2 regions of the Desulfitobacterium sp. LBE genome follow, and region 1 is predicted to be linked to the other one. Evidence: riboswitches for the same ligand, from Rfam matches in the RefSeq annotation. Region 1 holds a riboswitch; the other holds the start of a gene.
What was found. A riboswitch is a leader RNA that binds a small molecule or an ion and turns the genes downstream of it on or off. The one in region 1 is predicted to bind S-adenosylmethionine.
Positions count from the first base shown of each region.

Region 2: another riboswitch for S-adenosylmethionine. It lies ahead of metA (homoserine O-succinyltransferase); the one in region 1 lies ahead of DESLBE_RS09915 (aminotransferase class I/II-fold pyridoxal phosphate-dependent enzyme).

Region 1 is NZ_VLKD01000001.1:2,088,020-2,099,406, reverse strand. Features, by position in the region: gene DESLBE_RS09970 (FtsX-like permease family protein) at 1-287, shown strand, start outside; gene DESLBE_RS09965 (methyl-accepting chemotaxis protein) at 478-2,193, shown strand; gene DESLBE_RS09960 (hypothetical protein) at 2,360-2,776, shown strand; gene DESLBE_RS09955 (substrate-binding domain-containing protein) at 3,204-3,905, shown strand; gene DESLBE_RS09950 (hypothetical protein) at 3,990-4,511, shown strand; gene DESLBE_RS09945 (GNAT family N-acetyltransferase) at 4,590-5,117, shown strand; gene DESLBE_RS09940 (hypothetical protein) at 5,139-5,351, shown strand; gene DESLBE_RS09935 (DUF2809 domain-containing protein) at 5,464-5,847, shown strand; gene DESLBE_RS09930 (TetR/AcrR family transcriptional regulator) at 5,920-6,564, shown strand; gene DESLBE_RS09925 (MFS transporter) at 6,662-7,885, shown strand; gene DESLBE_RS09920 (membrane protein) at 8,002-8,670, shown strand; gene DESLBE_RS09915 (aminotransferase class I/II-fold pyridoxal phosphate-dependent enzyme) at 8,676-9,812, opposite strand; SAM riboswitch class I at 9,922-10,020, opposite strand; gene DESLBE_RS09910 (hypothetical protein) at 10,269-10,625, shown strand; gene larE (ATP-dependent sacrificial sulfur transferase LarE) at 10,676-11,387, shown strand, end outside.
Region 2 is NZ_VLKD01000001.1:4,084,743-4,096,129, reverse strand. Features, by position in the region: gene DESLBE_RS19335 (DUF1015 family protein) at 1-1,163, opposite strand, end outside; gene DESLBE_RS19330 (phosphoglycerate dehydrogenase) at 1,259-2,422, opposite strand; gene serC (3-phosphoserine/phosphohydroxythreonine transaminase) at 2,541-3,629, opposite strand; gene DESLBE_RS19320 (HDIG domain-containing metalloprotein) at 4,125-4,727, opposite strand; gene metA (homoserine O-succinyltransferase) at 4,762-5,685, opposite strand; SAM riboswitch class I at 5,796-5,902, opposite strand; gene DESLBE_RS19310 (cysteine ABC transporter substrate-binding protein) at 6,170-7,045, opposite strand; gene DESLBE_RS19305 (amino acid ABC transporter ATP-binding protein) at 7,184-7,933, opposite strand; gene DESLBE_RS19300 (amino acid ABC transporter permease) at 7,974-8,651, opposite strand; gene DESLBE_RS19295 (amino acid ABC transporter permease) at 8,632-9,297, opposite strand; gene DESLBE_RS19290 (exodeoxyribonuclease III) at 9,587-10,339, opposite strand; gene DESLBE_RS19285 (aminopeptidase P family protein) at 10,505-11,387, opposite strand, start outside.

The DNA of each region.
Region 1 (11,387 bases):
GAGTGCTCCGTGCGATTGGCTTTCGTCAAAAGCATATATTATTCTTGCTTGGCCGAGAAGCGCTGATCATCAGCCTTGTCGGAAGTCTTCTTGGCTACAGTATAGGAATCGTTGCTCCCCTGGTTCTGGGGCCGTTATTAGGCTATGGCAAATTTTCCTTTGCCTTTCATGTCGGATTAGGAAGCGCTTTGGTTATCGGTTCTCTTTTGGTGGGAATATTGGCGATGATTTATCCTGCATGGAGAACATTGAAACTTGATTTACAGGAAATATTGATTGCACTTTAGCTTAGTGCAGTGTAGAAGGGGAAGCCCAAAAAGGCTTCCTCTTTTATTATTAATAAATAATTGCCCTAAACTTAAACTTATGTTAGAGGAATTTATAAATCTCAATAGAATTATTTAAGTATAGAAACTGCACTCAGGAATGTTTACTTTCAGAAATTATTTGTAGCGTAAGCAAAAGGGGGTAACAGCAATGCAAAAATTCCGCAATCTGAAAACAGCCTCAAAAATTAATAGTTTAGTCCTGCTCATGGCAGTATTTCTTGGGCTTGTAGGCTTCGTGGGGATATATTCCGCCAATAACTTAGCTGCTTCTTTGGAAGGTATGTATCAGGATAATTTGCTGCCAATCAAATGGCTCAATGCAGCCCGGGGGCAAAGCAGGGCAGTAGAGGCAATGACTCTTGAATTATTTATCACTCAGGATCAAGACAGACAGCAGGAGATTCTCCAGGACGTCCAAGAGCGGGCGGCGGAAGTAGACACCCTCCTTAGCGATTATGGCAAGACAACTATGGACACATACGAACAAGAACGATTACCAAAGCTGATGGATGAATTGCAGATATACCGGACAGAAAGAAGCAAAGCAGTGGATTTGGCATTAGCGGGAAAGCAGGATGAAGCCTATACATATTTTGCTGCTAATGCTGCTGACGACCTCGATGTTGTGAATGCCCTTTTAGAGGAACTTGCTGATTATAATGCCCAAATTGCCGATGATGAAGAGATAAAAAGCAAGTCGTTAGCTTCAATGGTAAGCAAACTTATGATAGGAATAACTTTCGCCGCTATAGTTTTGGCTTTGGGCATAGGTTGGTATATCGCCAGGATGATTGCTAATCCCCTGGCTCAGTTAGTAGGAACAGTTCGCGAAATCGCCCAAGGCAACTTAGCGGTAAGAAGAATGGATCTTATTTCTCAAGATGAAGTTGGTCAGCTGGCTGCTGAATTTAATACTATGACGGACAACTTGCGGGTTTTAGTCAAAAATATAGCCTACACTTCAGAACAAGTAGCGGCTTCTTCAGAGGAACTAACGGCCAGTGCCGAGCAGTCAGCCTCTGCCACGAATCAGATTGCCGCAACAATTACTGATGTAGCTGCAGGAGCAACCAGGCAAGAAGCTGCTATAGATGATACAGCATCCATCGTGGAGCAGATGTCGGCAGGTGTTCAGGAGATTGCGGCGAATGCTAATACTGTTTCGAGATCTGCTGAAATGACTGCAACTGCGGCTGGCCAAGGAGATAAGGCTGTGGAAGCAGCGGTGACCCAGATGAAAAACATTGAAATCACGGTAGCAGGTACAGCTCAGGTAGTTAGGCAATTAGGTGAGCGATCGAAAGAAATCGGTCAGATAGTTGATGCGATTTCCGGAATTGCCGCCCAAACCAATCTGTTGGCACTGAATGCGGCGATAGAGGCTGCTCGTGCCGGCGAACAAGGCAGAGGATTTGCCGTAGTTGCTGAGGAAGTACGCAAGCTGGCTGAGCAATCCCAGGAAGCGGCTAAGGAAATTGCCGGCTTGATCGCAGAAATTCAGCAGGAAACCGGCAGTGCAGTCAATGCTATGCATGATGGCACCCGTGAAGTAAAGGTTGGATCTGAAGTTGTAAACTCTGCTGGACAGGCATTTAAAGAGATTGTAAATCTTATCGGTGAAGTTTCCACCCAAGTCAGGGAAATTTCAGCAGCAATTCAACAGATGGCTTCCGGAAGCCAGCAAATCGTGGATTCGATACGGGATATTGAGCATATCAGCAAGGAGGCATCCAGCCAAACTCAGACTGTCTCGGCTGCTACCGAAGAGCAGTCCGCATCTATGGAACAGATTGCCGCATCCAGTCAAGCACTGGCCAAGATGGCGGATGAACTGCAAAATTCAATCGGGAAGTTTAGGGTTTAATGTCAGAATTCCCATCGACAAACACTGAATGACGAGAAAGCCCGTCATTCAGTGCTTGCACTTTATCCCGTGCAAATTTAAGGATTAGAAGGAAGAATGTTCTAATTTGGCGAAGCTATATCTTAGTAAAGAAACTAAGATTCATCAGTTAGCGGAGGTAGCCGGGATGCAGGAATATGTAAAACCTAATATGATATTGCCAATCAGCTTACATGATGCCAGGTTGAGCAGTATTAGAGTAGAGAGTGACATGATAATCTTTGTCATGGAAGATGGGATACGAACTATTGATGGTAATCAGGTAGAACAAATCGGAAAGGCAATGGTTTCTTTTCCAAAAGCGGACTTTGATTTTTGCAGGATCTACTGTACCGGCAGAGATAATTATCGAAAAGAGTGGGATATTCGAGATTTCACAACGAAACTACAGGCTGGTGTGTTTATCATTGATATTATAGATGAAACATATGGTTACAATCAGGCAAAGTTCGTCTGTAATATGACGGTAAATCATGAATGGTTTGCATGTGATATTGAAATTTATCATTTTGGCCTGATTAAATATAATTGGGAAAGCACGTGAGCAATGGATTTGCCCGGCAATAATTCATTTTTAACTGATTGTTATGGCAGTCAGTCATGGAGGAACTATGAGGATAAGAATAATCAAACTTAGAAAAACTGTAATGAGAATTGCAGCGGGCTTGGTGCTTGCTATGATACCTCTTCTTATACAGGGCTGTACGAAAACGGGGAATGCGGAAGGGCCGTTGCCGTCTCAGTTGCCGGCGGCTCAAAAATCAGTTGTGCAAACGGTAACGCCGACACCGTCGGAGGACGCTGCAGCCATCGGTATCACGGCGGAAAATTATCCGCGCATCGACGGTTCGACCTCCACGCTTCCGCTTGTGCAGAGGATATATAAAAGGATGTTTCTGCACGTGGATGGCGGTGGAGACGGATGGCCGGGCCTTCCGCAGAAAGCTTCCAAAACAATGAGGTCTTATGAGATGCTTATCGCAGGAGACGTCGATTTAATTCTCGTACCGGACCCTTCGCAAGAGATCCGGCAGATGGCTGAGAGTTCAGGAACGGAGCTTGAATATATCCCCATCGGGGCGGAAGCTCTTGTGTTTGTTACGCACAAGGATAATATCGTAAACAATATTACCGCCTCCCAGGTGCAACAGATTTACTCCGATATGTCGGTTACCGACTGGTCGGAGCTCGGAGGCCTAAAAGGGCGTATCGTGCCTATCTGCCGCAACGCTGATTCCGGCTCTCAAGCACAGTTGGAGAATCTGGTACTGATGGGCAGGACGATAAACCCAGCAATAGAGGATAACTACATGGAGCGGGATATGAACGGAATACTGGAAATGGTGGAGGATTACCGATATTTTGCCCGTGAGGGAGAGGAAAGTGCCTATTCGTTGGGTTATTCGCTCTATTACTATATCCAGATTTCCGAAAGCGTGAACGGAAGAAGGGATATTAAGGCGCTTTCTTATAACGGGATTGATCCGACGCCGGAAACGATTGTATGCAAGGAGTACCCCCTCGCCATCAATTATTACGCAGTCGTGCGCAAAGATCTGCCGGCGGATCATCCGGCGCGGAAAATTGCGGATTGGCTTGTGACGACCAGTGGTCAATGGGAAGTCGCTATTTCCGGATTGGGTGCATTAAAGACGTTGTATGAGTCGCCATAATGAGCCGGAATTTGAATAGAGAAGCTTTGCCAATACCTTGAATGCTGATGTAAAGGTGATAGGTTGTTTAAGGGAGGGAAAAGAATGAACCAGCGTGAGATTGCTAGTATAGGGTGTAAGCTTATTGGGATTTTTTTCATTATTCAAGGGTTCAGAGTGCTTTCACTTAATGTACCTGCGGCGGTAAATATGATAGATAATTATAGTATAATAAATACTTTTTATTCGTTAACTACGATCCTATTTGGTATTTTCCTGTGGTGCTTTTCTGATAAATTAGCTAAAATTTTGGTTAAGGAAAAGAATCGAAATGAGACTGTCGGATTAGGGGCTAGTGAGCTACAGAGAATAGGCTTTTCAGTATTGGGACTTTATTTTATTGGAAACTCACTGCCGGAATTGGTGAATAAATTAGTCGGCCTGCATACTTCCAGCTATGGATTGTCAGAACCCACCGGGTTGCTGATACTTTTTTTAGGAGGACCAATAACCGAATTGCTTATTGGAATAGGCATTTTTCTTGGTTCACAGGGGTTGGTTAATCTACTGAGCCTCATTAGAACGATCGGGCTAAAGAGAGAAAGGGATTCAGAATCAGAAGAATGATGGAATGGAAGAACAATAGGATGTTGAAGCCGCATAGGGTAGGAATGCAGCAATAACTTTTGCCAGGAGGGAATAAGAATGGAGTTTTATATTCGACCGATAGAAATTGGTGATGGTAAAGGGATAAATGTATTAAGGCGCATGCCTGGGGTTTTTGAAAATATTTTAGGTATCCCGTCCGAGCAGTTAAAGCGGAATGAGGATTTTATCGCCAATTTAGATGCCAACCAGCATCAATTTGTGGCGGTAGCCAGATCTCAGGATGGTCAGGAAGTGATCATCGGACATGCAGGCTTAACGGTATATCCTAATCAGCGCATGCGGCATAGTGGGGGCATTGGCATAATGATTCATAAAGACTACCAGAATCAGGGTGTTGGCAGTGCCTTGTTAGGAAGGCTTGTAGATGTTGCGGACAACTGGCTAATGTTGGTTAGGATTGAGTTGACTGTATTCGCAGACAATGCCAGAGCTATACATTTGTATGAAAGGTTTGGCTTTGAAAAAGAAGGAGTAAAGCGCTTGGCGGCAATAAGAAATGGAAAATATGAAGATGAATATCTGATGGCCAGAATAAACAGATCAAATTATAATCCTCAGTCTTAATTTAGCCTAAGGAGGAAAGCGATGCCCGAGTGGTTTAATATATCTTTATGGATTTTTGGGCTGCTTGCGGGAATAGTACTATATACACTTACCTATAGCAGGAGATATATTGGCTGGGTAAGGGAAAGACTCCCCATGCCCGATGAGAAGATAAAGCTGATGGAAAGAAGCGGAGGAATCATCCTCGCTACGCTTTCCGTACTCAGCTTGTTAAAATTACTTTTAATAGGATAACTCTGTAGCTTATGTTTTAATGATGCTTAAACTAGGTTGAGAAAATTAAGTATAATCAAGCTGTGGAGGAGCTATTGAAATTTATTGGTTGTTGTCAAAAGAGGAAATGATTATGGCAATAAAAAGAAATCGATGGACTTACCTTATCTTGGTTGGAGTGACAATAATGCTTGGCTTAAGCAGCCGGCAGTTTTCAGGGGATTTGCCCGGAGCAATCAATCTCTACTTGGGAGATGCCTTATGGGCACTTATGGTTTTCTTTATATTTTGCTTTATTTTCAGGTCGAAAGGAACCGGCTGGCTTGCTGCAGTAGCGTTGCTTTTCGCCTTTGGAATTGAAATCAGTCAGCTTTATCATGCTCCCTGGATTGATGCTATAAGGCAAATCCGGCTGGGAGGTTTGGTGCTGGGGTATGGCTTTTTGTGGAGGGATTTAGTGGCCTACACCATCGGAGCAGCAGTGGGAGCAGTCATAGACAGGCAGATAAACTCTTAGCTGCCTTGACATCTACGTAGCAACCTGCTATGATACATACCGAAAGTATGTAATAAAAAATGGGGTATCACTATGGCGCGGAATAAGTATCCTGAAGTAACGATAAACCGCATTCTCGATACAGCTATGAAATTGTTCATGTCCAAAGGATATGAGCATACGACGATCCAGGATATCATCGATGGATTGGGAGATTTGAGCAAGGGCGCTATTTATCATCACTTCAAGTCAAAAGAAGAAATCATGGATGCGGTGAATAAAAGATTAGCTGAGCAGGGGATAGCCGATATAAAAACAATTGCTCACGAGCGCAGTCTATCCGGGTTGGATAAACTTTGCAAGATGCTTGTGTTTTCTATCCAATCGGCCCAACACGAGGCTCTCGATCAGACCGTACCGCCGTTTCTTAGAAATCCTCAGTTATTGGCTCTTCATATGCGTGATACTATGGGCTCCGCAGCCGACCTGCTTACAGGTGTTATTGAGGAAGGTATTAGAGACGGTTCTATTCATACAGCTCAACCCCGTCAGCTTGCCCAGATGATTCTCTTGTTTTTTAACGTTTGGTTTAACCCGTGGATGTATTCCTGGACTCCCAATGAGTTAAAGGATATCATTTCCTTTGCAAGAAATGTATTTGAAGAAATAGGGGTCCCTATAGTTACAGAAGAGGTTCTTCAATCCATTGGCGAACTCCATTCGCTTTCCCAAAAATAGAAGTAGCTATTCTTTACAAATGGCTTGTAGAGAATAGCTAATATTTTGAAAACATACATACCAAACGTCGGTATATTTTAAAAGAGGAGATGCGAGGATGAGTATTGATTCAAGCAATGGAAAACAGCCATGGAAGAGAAACTTTTTTACGATAACTATCGGTCAAACAATTTCTATAGTTGGAAGTTCAGCGGTACAGTTTACGTTAATTTGGTGGATTGCCAGCAATACCTCTTCACCACTTATGTTGGCTATGGCAGGGTTGTTTGCTTTTTTGCCGCAATTATTGCTTGGACCTTTTGCTGGGGTCTGGGTAGATCGCTTAAAACGAAAAACCGTAATTATCTGTGCCGATCTTTTTATAGGGATGGTAGCCGCTGTTTATGCACTGATCCTTATCGTTGTGAATCCGCCCTTTTGGTCGGCGTGTGCTGTCCTCGGAATTCGAGCCATTGGCAGTGTTTTTCATACTCCGGCGATTCAATCGGTGATACCGTTGCTGGTTCCGGAAAAAGAGCTTGTTCGGGTGAATGGGTGGAGTCAATTTGCTCAGACGGGTGCTTTGATGCTGGGGCCGGTTTTGGGGGCGGCATTGTATGCAATTTTTCCACTCCCTATCGTACTATTATCGGATTTAGTAGGAGCATTGCTGGCAAGCATCGCTGTGGCAGCGGTCAAAATCCCTGAGTTAAAAAAAGAAAAACAGCTTGCCCCAAATTTTCGAAAAGAAATGCACGAGGGAGTGGCTGTTTTTCAGAGAGATAAAAAACTGTGTATCGTTACCTTAGCAGCTGCACTTTCTATGATTTTTTATATGCCGCTTTCTTCGTTCTTTGCCCTGATGGCCAGTGACTATTTTAAAGCAAGCGCTTGGCATGCCAGTATAGTCCAATTTGGCTATTCGGGGGGAATGATGTTGTGTGCTTTGCTGATCGGAGCCTATGGCCGGATCAAAAAGAAGTTGTTCGTGGTGCATATTGGACTTCTGGGACTAGGGCTTACTGCTTTTTTCTGCGGTTTACTTCCTCAGAATGAGAGCGCTTTCTGGCTCTTTGCAGCATTATGCACGTTTATGGGAGCAAGCGGAAACCTCTATAATATCCCCTACATAGCCTATATGCAGGAGAAAATCCCTCGTGAGGTACAAGGGCGTGCTTTTTCTATCATGAGCAGCCTCATGTCGGCAACGATGCCGCTGGGACTTTTAATCGCGGGACCAGTGGCTGAAATTTACGGGGTGAAATTCTGGTTTTATCTAACGGGCATAGCGTTTTTTATCATTACAAGCATTAGCTTTCTTTTGGTTGTCTCCCAGCCCTAATACCGTTTTTATGAGTAAGATATTCTTAGAAATAAAATAAAGGTTTGGAAATGTGCTCAATAAAATGTTACACTTATTAGATAATCGATCAGGAGATATTGAGGAGAAGTGCGGATATGAGTTTATGGAAAAGGCTTGTGTATTTATTTTTAGGCACTTTTTTATTATCCGTGGGAATTGTGATGACCATGAAAGCCAATTTAGGCTATGCTCCCTGGGATGTGTTCCATCGGGGGACTGCTGATACTGTGGGCATGACGATTGGCAATGTTTCTATAGTGGCCAGTTTGGTGATCTCTATCATCGTTGTATTGCTTGGAGAGAAGCTGGGTTTTGGCACTATCTTTAATATATTTGCCATTGGAATTTATATCGACTTATTATTGCCCTTAAAGCTAATCCCTGAGATGCAGAGTTTTATTCCAGGGATGGTTATGCTCATTCTTGGCTTATTCCTTTGCGCCTTTAGTTCCTATCTCTACATTGCCTCTGGTTTTGGAGCAGGCCCAAGGGATAGTCTGATGGTGGCTTTAGAGAGAAAGACTAAATTATCTATAGGGCTTTGCCGTGGGATTATTGAAGTAACGGTGTGCTTGATAGGCTGGATTTTGGGCGGACCCGTAGGAATTGGTACAGTTATTTCCGCATTTGGAATAGGGATCTGCGTACAGATGGTCTTTGCTTGGGTGAAATTTGATGCGACCTCGGTTAAACATGAGACCATTGATGAAACGGTAAAGAATCTGAAGGGGTTTTATAAGAAATCCGTTGGCGAGGATGCCTAAAGCATCTATTTTAAAGCTTGTTCTAAATCGTCAATGAGATCTTCGGCGGCTTCAATACCCAGGGATAACCGGAGAAGACAATCGTCCACCCCAAGCCTTGTCCTTACTTCGTGAGGGATATCGGCATGGGTTTGGGTAGCGGGATAAGTGATTAGAGATTCTACACCACCAAGGCTTTCCGCATAGGAGATAATTTTGAGGGATTTTAATATCTCGGGGATTAAGCTGGGACTTTTTACCCGGAAAGATAACATAGCACCAAAGCCTCGGGCTTGTTCAAGCTGAGTTGCATAGCCGGGATGATGCTTAAGTCCGGGATAATAGACCGCGGTGACAAGGGGATGCGTCTCCAGCCATTGTGCAATCTGGAGGGCATTTTCTTCTTGTGCTCTCATGCGCAGGGCCAAGGTTTTCAACCCCCGGATAATTAGCCAGGAATCTTGGGGGCCCAATGTAGCGCCGAGAGAGTTCTGCAAACGTCCAAAGCGAGCTGCAAGCTCTTCTCCTTGAACCACGACGAGGCCCGCCACGACATCATTATGGCCGCCAAGATATTTGGTGCCACTATGAATAACAATGTCTGCTCCCAAGTTCAGTGGTTTTTGCAAATAGGGTGTAAGAAAAGTATTGTCCACTATATTTAAGAGACCGTGCTTCTGGCACAAGGAAGCGATCCCCTTTAGGTCGGCAATCTTCATTAGAGGGTTGGTCGGTGTTTCGGTGAAGATGGCTTTTGTGTGGGGGCGGATCTCTTTTGCGATGGTGTCGAGATCACTGGAATCAACAAAAGTGACTTGGAGGCCAAAGCGGCTGAAGACCTCTTCAAGGATGCGGTAGGTTCCTCCATAGAGATCTTCGGTGACGAGAAGATGCTCGCCCTGGGAGAATAAGGAGAGGATGGTAGTGATGGCACCCATGCCTGAGGAAAAAGCAAACCCTTTGGTACCCTCTTCCAGGCTTGCCATAGCATCTTCTAATGCTTGGCGGGTGGGATTACCGGTTCGTGAGTAATCAAAGCCTGTGCTTTGGCCAAAGCCGGGGTGAGCAAAGGTAGACGAATGGTAAACAGGAAAGCTGATCGCTCCGTAAGGATCCCGGCGATTGCCGATCTGAGCCAGTTCGGTTAAAATATTCATTTTCATTCCTCCTCGTATGAACACATTGGCAAAGGTTATTCATGTTGTTGAGCCTCAAAGAAGATTCGAACTAACAAAAACGACCTCCAAAGAGGTCGTGAACTGTTTCCACGTCCTCTTATCTTCGAACCTGATGGTTCTCTGGATTTAGCACCTCACATATGTAGGTTGCCGGGCTTCATGGGGCCAGTCCCTCCGCCTCTCTTGATAAGAGCTTTGACATAAGTCCATATTTAATTCGCTTTAAGCCTGCTAAGATGTTTATAATATTATATTATTCCTATGGGCTTTGCAAGTGAATTTTTTATGTCCTAAATATACTTCATTCTGAAAAGAGGAAAATTCTATGCTTTTTGAGAATACCTTAGTTAAGCGGAGCTAAGCAGGAATCCAGCCTTGAACTGTTTACACTGGGAACAAGATTGGTGAGTAACTGATTAATTTAACTCGCGGAGGGGAGCTATGACAATAGAGGGAATCCTTGTATATTCGATATTACTTTTCATTATTATATTTCTTGCCGTAAGGCTGGCTATACAGCCATTGATCAAAAACGCCAATAACGTTGCGGTTAATGAGGAAGGCGAGTTAAGCTTGGTTAAGTTGCAAGCTATCGGTGTGCTGGATAATCATGAGTTAGAAGAAGTCATACAGTTTTACAATCAAAAGAAGGTTTCAAGTAAAAAGATGAAAGAATTAGAACGCTATACGAAAGTGCTTTCGGAATTAGTCAGGCAAGGAATCTTGACTCAAGAGGAATATTCTCGAAAAATGGAGAAACTGAGAAACTACTATTTTAGCGATAATTCTAAAGCATAATCGATTGAAGCGTGAAAGTTAATTAAGCTTGAGTAATCTGGAGGTAAATCATGCAGGCAAAGCTGAATCACTTAAAGCAAATTATCAAAGAAATGGAAGCGGTTGTGGTGGCTTTTTCGGGTGGGGTGGACAGCACCTTTCTCTTAAAAGTAGCTCATGAAACCTTGGGGGATCACTGTCTTGCTGTCATCGGTGCTTCGGAAACTATGCCTTCAGCCGATTATAACAATGCTTTGCAGCAGGCCAAAGAGTTTGGGGCAAAGTTTTTGGTCATCGAAACTGAAGAAATGGGCAAAGAGGAGTTTGTAAAGAACGCCCAGAATCGTTGTTTTCATTGTAAAAATGAGCTGTTTACAAAGCTGTTAGGCATTGCCCAAGAGAAGAAGATCAATTGGGTTCTTGACGGGAGCAATGCCGACGATCTTAAGGATTACCGCCCCGGCATGCAGGCAGCCAGAGCTTTGGGGATCAGGAGTCCGCTGCAGGAAGCGGGCTTAAACAAAGAAGAGATTCGTCAATTGTCCAAGAAGATGGGACTTTCAACTTGGGATAAGCCCTCCAGCCCTTGTCTATCTTCTCGCTTTCCCTACGGAGAGGAGATCACGATCGAAAAGCTTCGGCGCGTAGAGCAAGCGGAAGCTTTACTTAAAGAACTGGGATTTGCAAATTTAAGAGTGCGTTATCATCAGGATATGGCCCGATTGGAAATTCCTAAAAAGGATTTTTTAAAACTTATGGAATTGGACCACGATACTATTGTCA
Region 2 (11,387 bases), 2.0 Mb from region 1:
CCGGCATCGGATACGGCAAAAAGCTCTTGTATGGAGGTGGGATATAGGGAGAAGCCGCATTTCATATCACTGCCGGTTCTTCTTTCCAGTTCCTGCAGGCCCCGGATTCCGCCTACAAAGTCAATGCGTTTATCCGTGCGGATATCCTTAATCTGCAGAATGGGGGTTAAGAGGTGATTCTGGAGCAAGGACACATCCAGCCCCTCCACAGGGTCCGCGGAACGGATCTCCTGCCGGGCCCTCAGCTTATACCAGGTTCCTTCCAGCACCATACCAAAGGTGGCTTTCTCTTCAGGCTGATAAGGAGTATTCCCTATTTCCTCCAGTGCAAAGGATTTTTCAACCTCTGCCAGGAACTCCGTCTTGCTTAAGCCATTCAGATCTTTGACCACCCGGTTATAGTCTAGAATCATCAGCTGATCGTGAGGAAAGAGCACGGAGAGGAAGAAGTTAAACTCTTCCTGGCCTGTATAATGGGGATTCTCCGCCCTTCGTTTCAGCCCTACTTTAACGGCGGAGGCGGTGCGATGGTGGCCATCGGCGATATAGATGCTTTGGATTTCCGCAAACCCTGCGGCAATCTTCTCTATATCCTGCTCCTCTGCAATCACCCAGACTGCATGCCGCACTCCGTCGGCCGCGACAAAATCATAGAGAGGGGTATTCTGTTTGACTCTCTCGATCACTTCATGGATACCGGCCTGGGCACGGTAAGCTAAGAAGATGGGGCCTGTCTGGGCACTGCAGACATCCACATGATTGATGCGGTCCAGCTCTTTATCTTCTCTGGTCAATTCGTGTTTTTTAATCACATCCTGGAGATAATCGTCAATGGCGGCACAGCCTACCAAACCGGTTTGGGCTCTTCCCTGCATGGTGAGCTCATAAATATAATAGCAGGGTTTGGCCTCCCGGATGAAGATCCCTTCTTGAATCATCCCCTGCAGAACCTCTGCAGCTTTGGCATAGACCTGAGGATGGTAAGGATCGAAATCCTCCGGAAAATGGGTCTCCGGACGGTCCACCTTCAAAAAAGAGTAGGGTTCCTTTTTGATTTCTTCAAGAGCTTCTTCCCGGTTGTAGACATCATAAGGGAGGGCGGCAACTTTGCCCGCTACATCTTCCCTGGGTCTTATGGCTTGAAAGGGTCTAATCCTTGCCAAAACATTCCCTCCTTTTCATGGATGAATCAAGGGGACAGGTACCTTGATTCATTGGGGTGCAGGTGAATAATGGGACCTGTCCCCTTGATTCACTGCTATTTGATGACACGGACTTTGAGGACGCCGTCGATTTCTTTGAGTCTGGTGATGATGTCGGGGCCGGCGGGGGTTTCGATGTCGATGAGGGTGTAGGCGTAGGAGCCTTTGCTTTTGTTCATTAGGTCAGAGATATTGACGTTTTCTTTGGCTAAGGTGGAGGTGAATTGGCCCAGCATATTGGGAATATTTTTATGATTGATGGCGATCCGTCCGGCTTGGTTGCAGACTCCCATATCGCAATTGGGGAAATTCACGGAATTCTTGATGTTGCCATGCTCAAGGTAGTTCATGATTTGCTCTACGGCCATGACTGCGCAATTTTCTTCGGATTCCGCCGTGGAGGCGCCCAGATGGGGAATGGCGATGACTCCTTCCACTCCGCAGACCTTAGGATTGGGGAAGTCTGTCACATATTTGGCGACTTTTCCGGTCTTCAGAGCTTCAATCAGGGCCTCTTCATCCACCAGGGTATCCCGGGAGAAATTCAGGATGATTACGCCGTCCTTCATTTGCTCAAAGGCTTGTTTATTGAGCATGCCGCGGTTGGAATCGGTTAAGGGGACATGGATGGTAATAAAGTCGCATTCCCGATAGATTTCTTCCGTATTTTTGATCGGTTTAATATATTTGGAGAGCTTCCAGGCGTGTTCCACAGAAATATAAGGATCATAGCCGCAGACATCCATTTCCAGTTTGTTGGCGGCATTGGCCACTAAGATGCCGATAGCGCCTAAACCGATGACCCCCAATTTTTTGCCTTTGATCTCTGTTCCGGCAAACTTGGCTTTATTCTTTTCCACCAGTTTGGCTACTTCAGGATCCGTCTGGCAGGAGTTCACCCAATTCACTCCACCCACCAGATTGCGGGCGGCCATAATCATGGTGGCGATCACCATTTCTTTCACTCCGTTGGCATTGGCGCCGGGGGTGTTGAAGACAACGATGCCTTTTTCCGCGCATTTATCAAGGGGGATGTTATTGACTCCGGCCCCGGCCCGGGCAATGGCTTCGATATTAGGGGGCAGTTCCAGATCATGCATGGAGGTACTGCGGACGAGAACGCCGTTGGCATCTTCATAGCGGTCCACGTCAACATAGCGATCGGTGAACAGTTTTAAACCCGCTTGGGAAATATTATTCAGGCAATTGATTTTGAACATTGTAAAACACTCCTCTTTATTTTTCTTTACTGTTTTAGTTTTCTTTACTGTTTTTTCTTTTACTCTGTATTATTGTTATCTATTGAATGCAGCTCCTGCAACGGCAGGGATTGCCATCTTATCCTTTCTTGTTCTCTGCTTCAAACTTTCTCATGAATTCCACTAAATCCTTGACCCCCTGGATGGGCATGGCATTGTAAATGCTGGCCCTCATCCCGCCTACTGTGCGGTATCCTTTAAGGTTCTCAAAGCCTGCGGTCTTGGCTTCTTTGATGAACTTGGCATCCAGTTCTTCAGAGCCTGTCACAAAGGGAACATTCATTAAGGAGCGGTCTTTTTTCGCTACGGTTCCTTTAAACATGGCACTGGCGTCCAGATAATCATAAAGGATGGCGGCTTTTTCCTCGTTGATCTTTTGCATAGCTTCCAGTCCGCCCAGCTTTTTGAGCCATTTGAACACTTTACCACAGATGTATATTCCATAAACCGGCGGTGTATTATAGGCGGAATTGTTATCCAGATGGACTTTATACTTGAGCATAGTGGGAGTTCCCGGCAAAACGTCCTCTGTAATCAAATCTTCCCGGATAATGACAATCACGACCCCGGCGGGCCCTACATTCTTCTGAGCTCCGGCAAAAATAATTCCGTATTGGCTGACATCGATGGGTTCGGATAGGAAATCGGAAGACATATCGGCGATTAAAGGTTTATCTCCCACCTCGGGAAGCTCATTAAACTTGGTGCCGAAGATGGTATTGTTGTGGCAGATGTAGACATAGTCTGCCTCCTCGGAGAATTTCAAATCCTTAAGATCCGGAATATAGGAGTAGTTCTGGTCTTCTGATGAGGCGACGACATTGATTTTGCCGTAGAGTTTTCCTTCGGAAATAGCTTTCTTGGCCCATTGCCCGGTGTTCAGGTGATCCGCTACCCGGTTCTTCATCAGGTTCATGGGAACCATGGCAAATTGTTGGGAGGCCCCTCCCTGGAGGAAGAGGATCTTGTAATTATCAGGAACCTTCAGCAGGTCCCTTAAGTCTTGGGCGGCCTCGTTCATCATGCCTTCAATGGTCTTGGAGCGGTGGCTCATTTCCATGACGGACATGCCTGTTCCCTGGTAATCCAGCATTTCCTCGGCGGCTTCTCTCAGGACTTCCTCAGGCAATACAGCCGGCCCTGCTGAAAAATTGTACACTCTTTTCATCTTGAAATATCCTCCTTATTTATCATGTTTTATGAACGTTTACAGATATTGGTTTGTCCAGAATAGACAAAACCCACCCCAGTCATTGGGGCGGGTATTCCGCGGTGCCACCCAAGTTTCAGCCTTTACGGTTAATGGGCAGTGAATCCTGCCCTATCCTCCTTAGTATCCTTAAGGAGAACTAGGGCAGTGCCGCGCAGAAAATAAATAAAACCTCTCATCCCAATCAGGGACGAGAGGTTATTCCCGCGTTGCCACCCATGTTGCCGTAATCGGCCAACTTATGTCCGCGATATCGGGCGGAACCCGTCACAATTCATCATTGGCCACTCCAGGATGGAATCCGCTTCGCTTCTATGACTGACTTGCACCAACCGTCAGCTCTCTATACATATTCGGCGCCGGACGTCCTTTCATCGTGTTGGATTATAGATTGACGTTGTTATGATTCTAATCTATTACACAGCTTTTTGTCAAGAGTTATCAGCAAAATAATTATTTTCCTGCTTCGGCACCTGCTTCGATATTGCCCTCCAAGCCGATGGCAACGGCGACGGTGCGCATTCCTTTAATGGTCTCTTCAATGATCTCGTTCAAATCCTTGCCCAAGCGGTTGGCTCCAGCTTCGATCACTTCCCGGTTGACATTCTCCGCAAAGCTCTTTTGCTTCCATTTCTTTTTGACAGATTTAGCGGTCAGGTCGTGAAGGCTCTTGCTGGGACGGAGCAAAGCCGTGGCTGAGACCAGACCTGTCAATTCGTCAATGGTAAACAGGACCTTTTCCACGTTCTCCCGGGGCTCCACATCATGGACCAGACCGTAGCCATGGCTTTCAATAGCCCGGATAAATTCATCCGGCAAGCCTTGGGGGGTGAGGATCTCCCGGGTTTTGCGGCAGTGTTGATCTGGGTACATCTCAAAATCAATATCATGCAATAAGCCGATATTTCCCCAAAGGTCGGGATCTTCCTGATAAAGGGAAGCAAAATGGCGCATCACCGCTTCCACTGTCATGGAGTGACGCAATAGGGTTTCACTTTTTACATACTCGTTGAGAAGCTGCCAAGCAGCCTCCCTATCTTTTGTATAATCCGGCATCCGACATCCTTCTTTCTATCGTGGTATTTGTATTTTATCTATTGCCCAGTTCTTCAAGGTTATAGGGTGTTTCCTGATAGACATAGTAATTGAGCCAATTGGCAAAAAGCAAATTAGAATGCCCTCTCCACTTGACGAGAGGCGTCTTCCTGGGATCATCCCCGGGGTAATAGTTCTGAGGAATGTTGATGGGGAGCTCCAGGGCCATATCCCGATCATATTCCGCTTTCAGGGTATGGGGATCGTATTCGGAATGACCTGTGGCAAAAATCTGCCGGCCACCCTTGGTCCCGATCAGGTAGACTCCGGACTCCTCAGATTCGGAAAGAATCTCCAGCTCCGGCGCCTTGACGATATCTTCCTTTCTGACTTCTGTATGCCGGGAGTGAGGCACATAAAAAACGTCATCAAAACCTCTGAGCAAGCGGACATCCTTGCGGTTTAAGGTATGAGGGAAAACACCGAACATCTTCGCCGGCAAAGGATACTTGGGAACACCAAAGAAGTGGTAAAGCCCGGCCTGGGCTCCCCAGCAAATGAAAAGAGTGGAAAAGACATGGGCTTTACTCCAGTCCATAATCTTCTGCAGCTCCGGCCAAAAATCAACCTCTTCAAAGGGCATCTGCTCGATAGGGGCCCCGGTAATGATCATGCCGTCAAATTTCTGATCTTTGATGCTGTCAAAGGTCTGATAATACTTAATCAGGTATTCTTCCGGGGTATTCTTGGAGTGATGGGTTTCCGGGTAAAGCAGGGTAATATCCACTTGCAAGGGGGAATTCCCTAAGAGCCGGAGAATCTGTGTTTCGGTTACGATCTTATTGGGCATGAGATTGAGAATGACAATACTGAGAGGGCGAATGTCCTGATGCTCGGCACGCCTCTCTTCCATAATAAACACATCCTCTTTGGTGAGTATTTCTGCTGCGGGCAGGCCATCGGGTACATTGATCGGCATAGTATTCTCCCTTCGCTACACTTAGAAAATTCTTCGTTCATTCTGAATGGGTTTGTCTTTAAAATAAAGAAAACCTCTTTCCAAGAAAGAGGGTATCACCAAAAATTCCTCTCTCATCTATCAATGCTTCCATCGCAGGAATTAGCACCGTTGTATTCATCTGAATACCGGTTGCTGGGTTTCATCGGGCCAGTCCCTCCACCACTCTTGATAAGAAATGGGCTGTATTTAGTTGATGACGATGAAAATCGTCATTGGCACTATATTATTACATCTTGGCACTAATGTCAATCTGCTCTATAACAAAATTATTGTAGAGGGATTGTACGAGTCGCGTAGCTTTTCAGCATTTTTCTGAGGCTTTTGCGGCTCCTTTTCAGATCTTTTTCATAACAGAAGACGGCTCTCCCCGGCTAAAGCAGGATGAGAACCGTCTTACTCCTTATTATCCTTAGATATATATTTAGATATATATACTCTGGGCTTAAAGTTTCCCGCCTTCGACAATCAGCTCCTCAGGTTTTACATCGTCCCCGTACACGGGCAGGAGGGTTTTTTCATAAGCTTTCCTTACAAAATCTTCTTTAGCAAGCTCTGCCAGCTCCTGATTGATCCAGTTTAAGAGTTCGGTGTCGCCCTTCTTTACTGCCGGTGCAATGGTGTCCGTGCTGCCTAAAGTAGGTACACCTACGGTGAAGCCCGGATTGGATTTGGCCCAGGCGAGGACTTCCGTATTGTCATGAGCTAAGGCGGCTCCCCGGCCATCTTTTAAGGCTTCAAAGGCTTCCGTGTTTTGATCATATTTAAGAAGTTCCAGATCCGGGTGGTTTTTGGTCAGATAATCCTGAGCCGTGGTTCCTTTATTGACAATAACCTTCTGCCCTTGAAGCTGGTCGATAGAGGTGATCAAGGCTCCGTCAGGTGAGACGATCCCCAGGGCAACTTTCATATAGGGGTTGGCAAAATCCACTTTTTGCTTTCTTTCTTCTGTCACTGTGAAATTAGCCATAATAATGTCGACCTTGTTGGATTCCAGATAAGGTACTCTGTTGGCAGCCTCCACCAATACGAACTCTACCTTGGATTCGTCCCCTAAAAGGTCTTTGGCGAAGCGTCTGGCGATTTCCACATCAAAGCCTTGATTCTGGCCATTGGCATCTACATAACCAAAGGGCGGCTTATCGCTGAACACCCCAATCCGCAGGGTTCCCCGCTGCTTGATTTCTTCCAGGGAGCCTGCTGGGGAGGCGTTGTTGGCATTATTGGCTTGGTCGCCGCCTGTCTGGCCGCACCCCACAAGTCCGCCCAAGAGCAACGCTCCGGCCAGAACGAGGGCCAGGGATCTGATCATCTTTTTCATCTTTTCTCTCAACCTTTCTTCTCTTCTTTTTGGGATATTTTTATAGCTTTCCTTTGGCTCTAGTTGCCCGGCACTGTGAAAACCTATGGAACGCTGCGGAAGGCTGCAGTATTGCTGCACCCGCCTGGCGCACCGGCACTAATATTGAAATATATTAAGAAATTGCTTCGCCCGCTCGGTGCGTGGGTTATTGAAGAACTCCTGGGGACCGGCAATTTCACAAATAGTACCTGAATCCATGAAGACGACCCGGTCGGCGACGGCTTGGGCAAAGCCCATCTCATGAGTGACAATGATCATGGTCATTCCCTGTTTGGCCAGGCCCAGCATCACGTCAAGAACTTCCCGGACCATTTCCGGATCAAGGGATGCTGTCACCTCATCAAAAAGCATGATCTCCGGATTCATGCATAAGGCTCTGACGATAGCGATTCTTTGCTTCTGGCCTCCGGATAGCTCCCTTGGCCAAGCGTCCATTCTATCGAATAACCCCACTCTTTCCAAAAGGGCCTTGGCTTGCTCCATGACTTGGCTGCGCTCCCTGTTCTGTACCTTTGCAGGCCCCAGGAGAATATTCTCAATCACCGTCATATGGGGAAAAAGATCATAGTTTTGAAAAACCATACCAATCTGCTGACGAATCTGCCCCCAATCGACTTTTCCTCTGATCAGGCTTTGACCTGACAGCAGGATATCTCCTTTTTGAATGGGTTCAAGACCGTTAAGGCAGCGGAGCAGAGTGCTTTTACCGCATCCGGAGGGCCCTAAAACCACAATGACCTCACCTCTGGGGACCTGGAGATCAATCCCCTTAAGAACGGGTTTGCCCCCATACTCTTTATGCAAATCCTTGATGGTCAGTAAAATTTCTCTTTGCTCATTAGTTATTGAACCACCACTTATTGAATCATTGCTCATTGAATCACTCCTAACTGCTCCACTTGGCTTCCAGTCTCTTGGCCAGACGGGACAATGGATAACACATGATGAAGTACAGAATAAAAATAAGTCCATAAATCCAGAAGGAGGCCGTGGGAACGGTAAAGCGGGCGTTCTCGATCATCTGCTGACCGACTTTGAGGATTTCCACCACCCCGATAAGTACCGCAAGGGAGGTGGTCTTGACCATCCGTGTGGCCAGGTTAATCGTGGCGGGCAGCATCCGTCTTACAGCCTGAGGGATTAAAACATACCGGTAAAGCTGCCCAAAGCTTAAACCCAGCGCTTTACCGGAGTCGCTCTGATGACGGGGCAAGGACTCCAGGGCGCCCCTGACGATGTCACCCATTTCTGCCGTCCCCCAGAGAATAAAGACAATGATGACGATGACCTCACCTTCCAGATGAATAGCAAAGACTGAGGTTATGCCGAAATAGCCGATGAATAACCAGACAAGGACGGGAATAATTCGGAAGGCTTCCAGGTAAAGGCGGCAGAGCACCTTGATGATCTTGGATTTCATGGTCATGAGCAGACCAAAGGCAATTCCTGTGCAGGCAGAGATTAAGATAGCGATCAAGGCAATCCTTACTGTAACCAGCAACCCCTCCAGCAGACGCACTATATTCTGTGAGGTAAAAAGCATCTCAAGGGCCGAATTCAGCATAGCGCACCTTCCTCTCCAACCAAGTCAAGAACAAAGACAAAGGCAACAGGATGATTAAGTAAGAAACAACCAACATTAAGAGGGATTCAACGGTCTGATAATACATCCCGATCAGATCTTTGGTAACATTCATAAGATCGAGAATAGCGATGGCCCCGAGGACGGAGGTTTCTTTGAGCAAGAAGATACAGTTGGCGCCAAGGGCCGGGATGCTGAAGGAAAACGCCTGAGGGAATACCACATAGCGAATCAGCTGCCACCGTGAAAGCCCTAAGCTCAGGCCGGATTCAATCTGGGATTTGCTCACCGCTTCCATTCCGCCGCGCAAGGCCTCAGCCATATAGCTCCCTCCTAAAAAGGAAAGACCAAGAATTGCACAAGCCGTCTCACTTAATGTCACCCCCAGCTTGGGCAGTCCAAAATAGAGAAAGTAGACCTGGATCAGCAAAGGGGTGTTCCGGGAGAGCTCTATATACCCTCCCATGATCGTTTTTAAAAGAGGTATACGGTAATACATAATGACACTGCAGATCAGGCCAAGGAGCAGGGAGAACAGTGTCCCCCAAAAAGCCAGCTTTAAAGTAAGCCAGGCCGCTTTTTCATATAAAGGAATGTTTTGAAGAATGAATTCCCAATTTAAATTCATGCCGGCCTCTCTTTCAGTCCATTCTATAGAGCCTCTGCAGCTCAACTATCTGCTTAAATATTTGCTTAACTATCTGCTCAAACACATTTATATAATTCCTATACATTTAGTATGACATATCGGAATTATATATTCTGACTCTCACTCTGTCAATCTTTTATTTTTGCCAAGAGAAAAAGGAACTGACAGCTTTTGAACCGGAATAAGGTTCGCGAGGTGTCAGTTCCTTTTTCTTTTTTAGTTTGTCCTCACACTATCTGAGGGTCAACAAACTATTAATATACGGGAATCAGAAAATTTCCAGGCCCACCGGGCAATGATCGGAGCCCATGATCTGATCGTAGATCATGGCGTCTTTGAGCTCATTCTTCAGGCTTTCCGAGACACAAAAGTAGTCGATACGCCACCCTGCATTATTGGCCCGGGCGTTGAACATGTAGGACCACCAGGTGTAAGCTTCTTTTTTATCCGGGTTGAAATGGCGGAAGGTATCGATAAAGCCGTTCTTAAGCAGTTCACTGAATTTTGCCCGTTCTTCATCAGTGAAGCCAGCATTTTTGCGATTGGTTTTGGGATTTTTGAGATCGATCTCCGTATGGGCGACATTGAGATCGCCACAAAGGATCACCGGTTTGGATTTTTCCAGGTTTTTAAGATAACCGAGGAATTCCGCTTCCCAGATCATGCGATAATCCAAGCGGGCCAAGTCCCTTTGCGAGTTGGGGGTGTAGACCGTGACCAGGTAAAAGGTATCAAATTCAAGGGTAATGACCCGCCCTTCCTGATCATGCTCTTCCTGGCCGATCCCATAGGACACACTCAGGGGTTCTTTCTTGGCAAAGACTGCGGTTCCGGAATAACCCTTTTTCTGAGCAAAATTCCAATAGGCGTGATACCCCTCCAACTGGAAAGGGATCTGCTCTTCCTGAAGCTTGGTCTCCTGCAGGCAAAAGATATCCGCTTGCTCCTGCTGGAAAAAGTCCATAAAGCCCTTATTCAGACAAGCCCGCAGGCCATTGACATTCCATGATATTAATTTCATCCCGTTCTCTCCTCTAATGACGTTTTTGTGCCATTAATCTCTTGGACACCATCTCATTTTGTTATTGTCCATTTGTAATCAGTCTAGCTTTGCAACCATAAAAAATCAAGCCTTCAGCTTCACAAGGCTGAAAGCCTGATTCCAGGGTATTCAGTAATTTAAGTCTTATCTGCCGCATTCCTGAGCCAGCCAGGCTTTTTCTTCAGCATCCAGATAAGGCTCCAGGGTGGTGTAGACCATTTGGTTGTAGTCATCCAGCCATGTTTGCTCTTCTTCTGTGAGGAGGCTTTGATCCACACCCCCTAAGTCGATGGGGCAATAGGTCACAGCTTCAAAGCCCATAAATTGGCCGAATTCAGTCTCCTCGGCTTTTCTCACCACCATCATATTCTCGGTGCGAATGCCGTGTTTCCCTTCTTTATAGATACCGGGCTCATTGGTCAGGATCATCCCTGCTTCCAGTTTTACGGCATTAGGGGTCTGGCTCAGCCGCTGGGGGCCTTCATGAACATTCAAAAACATACCCACTCCATGACCTGTACCGCATTTGTAATCCATGCCGTATTTCCAGATGGGCTGTCTGGCCAGGACATCTAAGTTGGAGCCTGTAGCACCGTAAAGGAATTTAACGGTGGCTAAGGCGATATGTCCCTTCAGCACCAGGGTAAAATCTCTTTTTTCTTCTTCAGTCAGGGGGCCTAAAACGATAGTACGGGTGATGTCGGTGGTGCCGCCGAAGTATTGACCGCCTGAATCCACCAAAAGAAATCCTTCGGCCGCCAAGGTGTAAGCGCTTTCCGCAGTGGCCTTATAGTGCATCATGGCAGCATGGTCTTTATAGCCGGCAATGGTATCGAAACTCAGGCCCACACATTCCTTGTTTGCTCTTCGCAGGGTTTCCAGGGTATCTTCAGCCGAGAGCTCAGTTATTTCTTCCTTGCCCAGGGTGGTTTTGAGCCATTTGATAAAACGGACCATCGCCACTCCGTCATGGATATTGCTGGTTTTCAGGTTATCCAGTTCTGTCTCATTTTTGACAGCCTTCAGC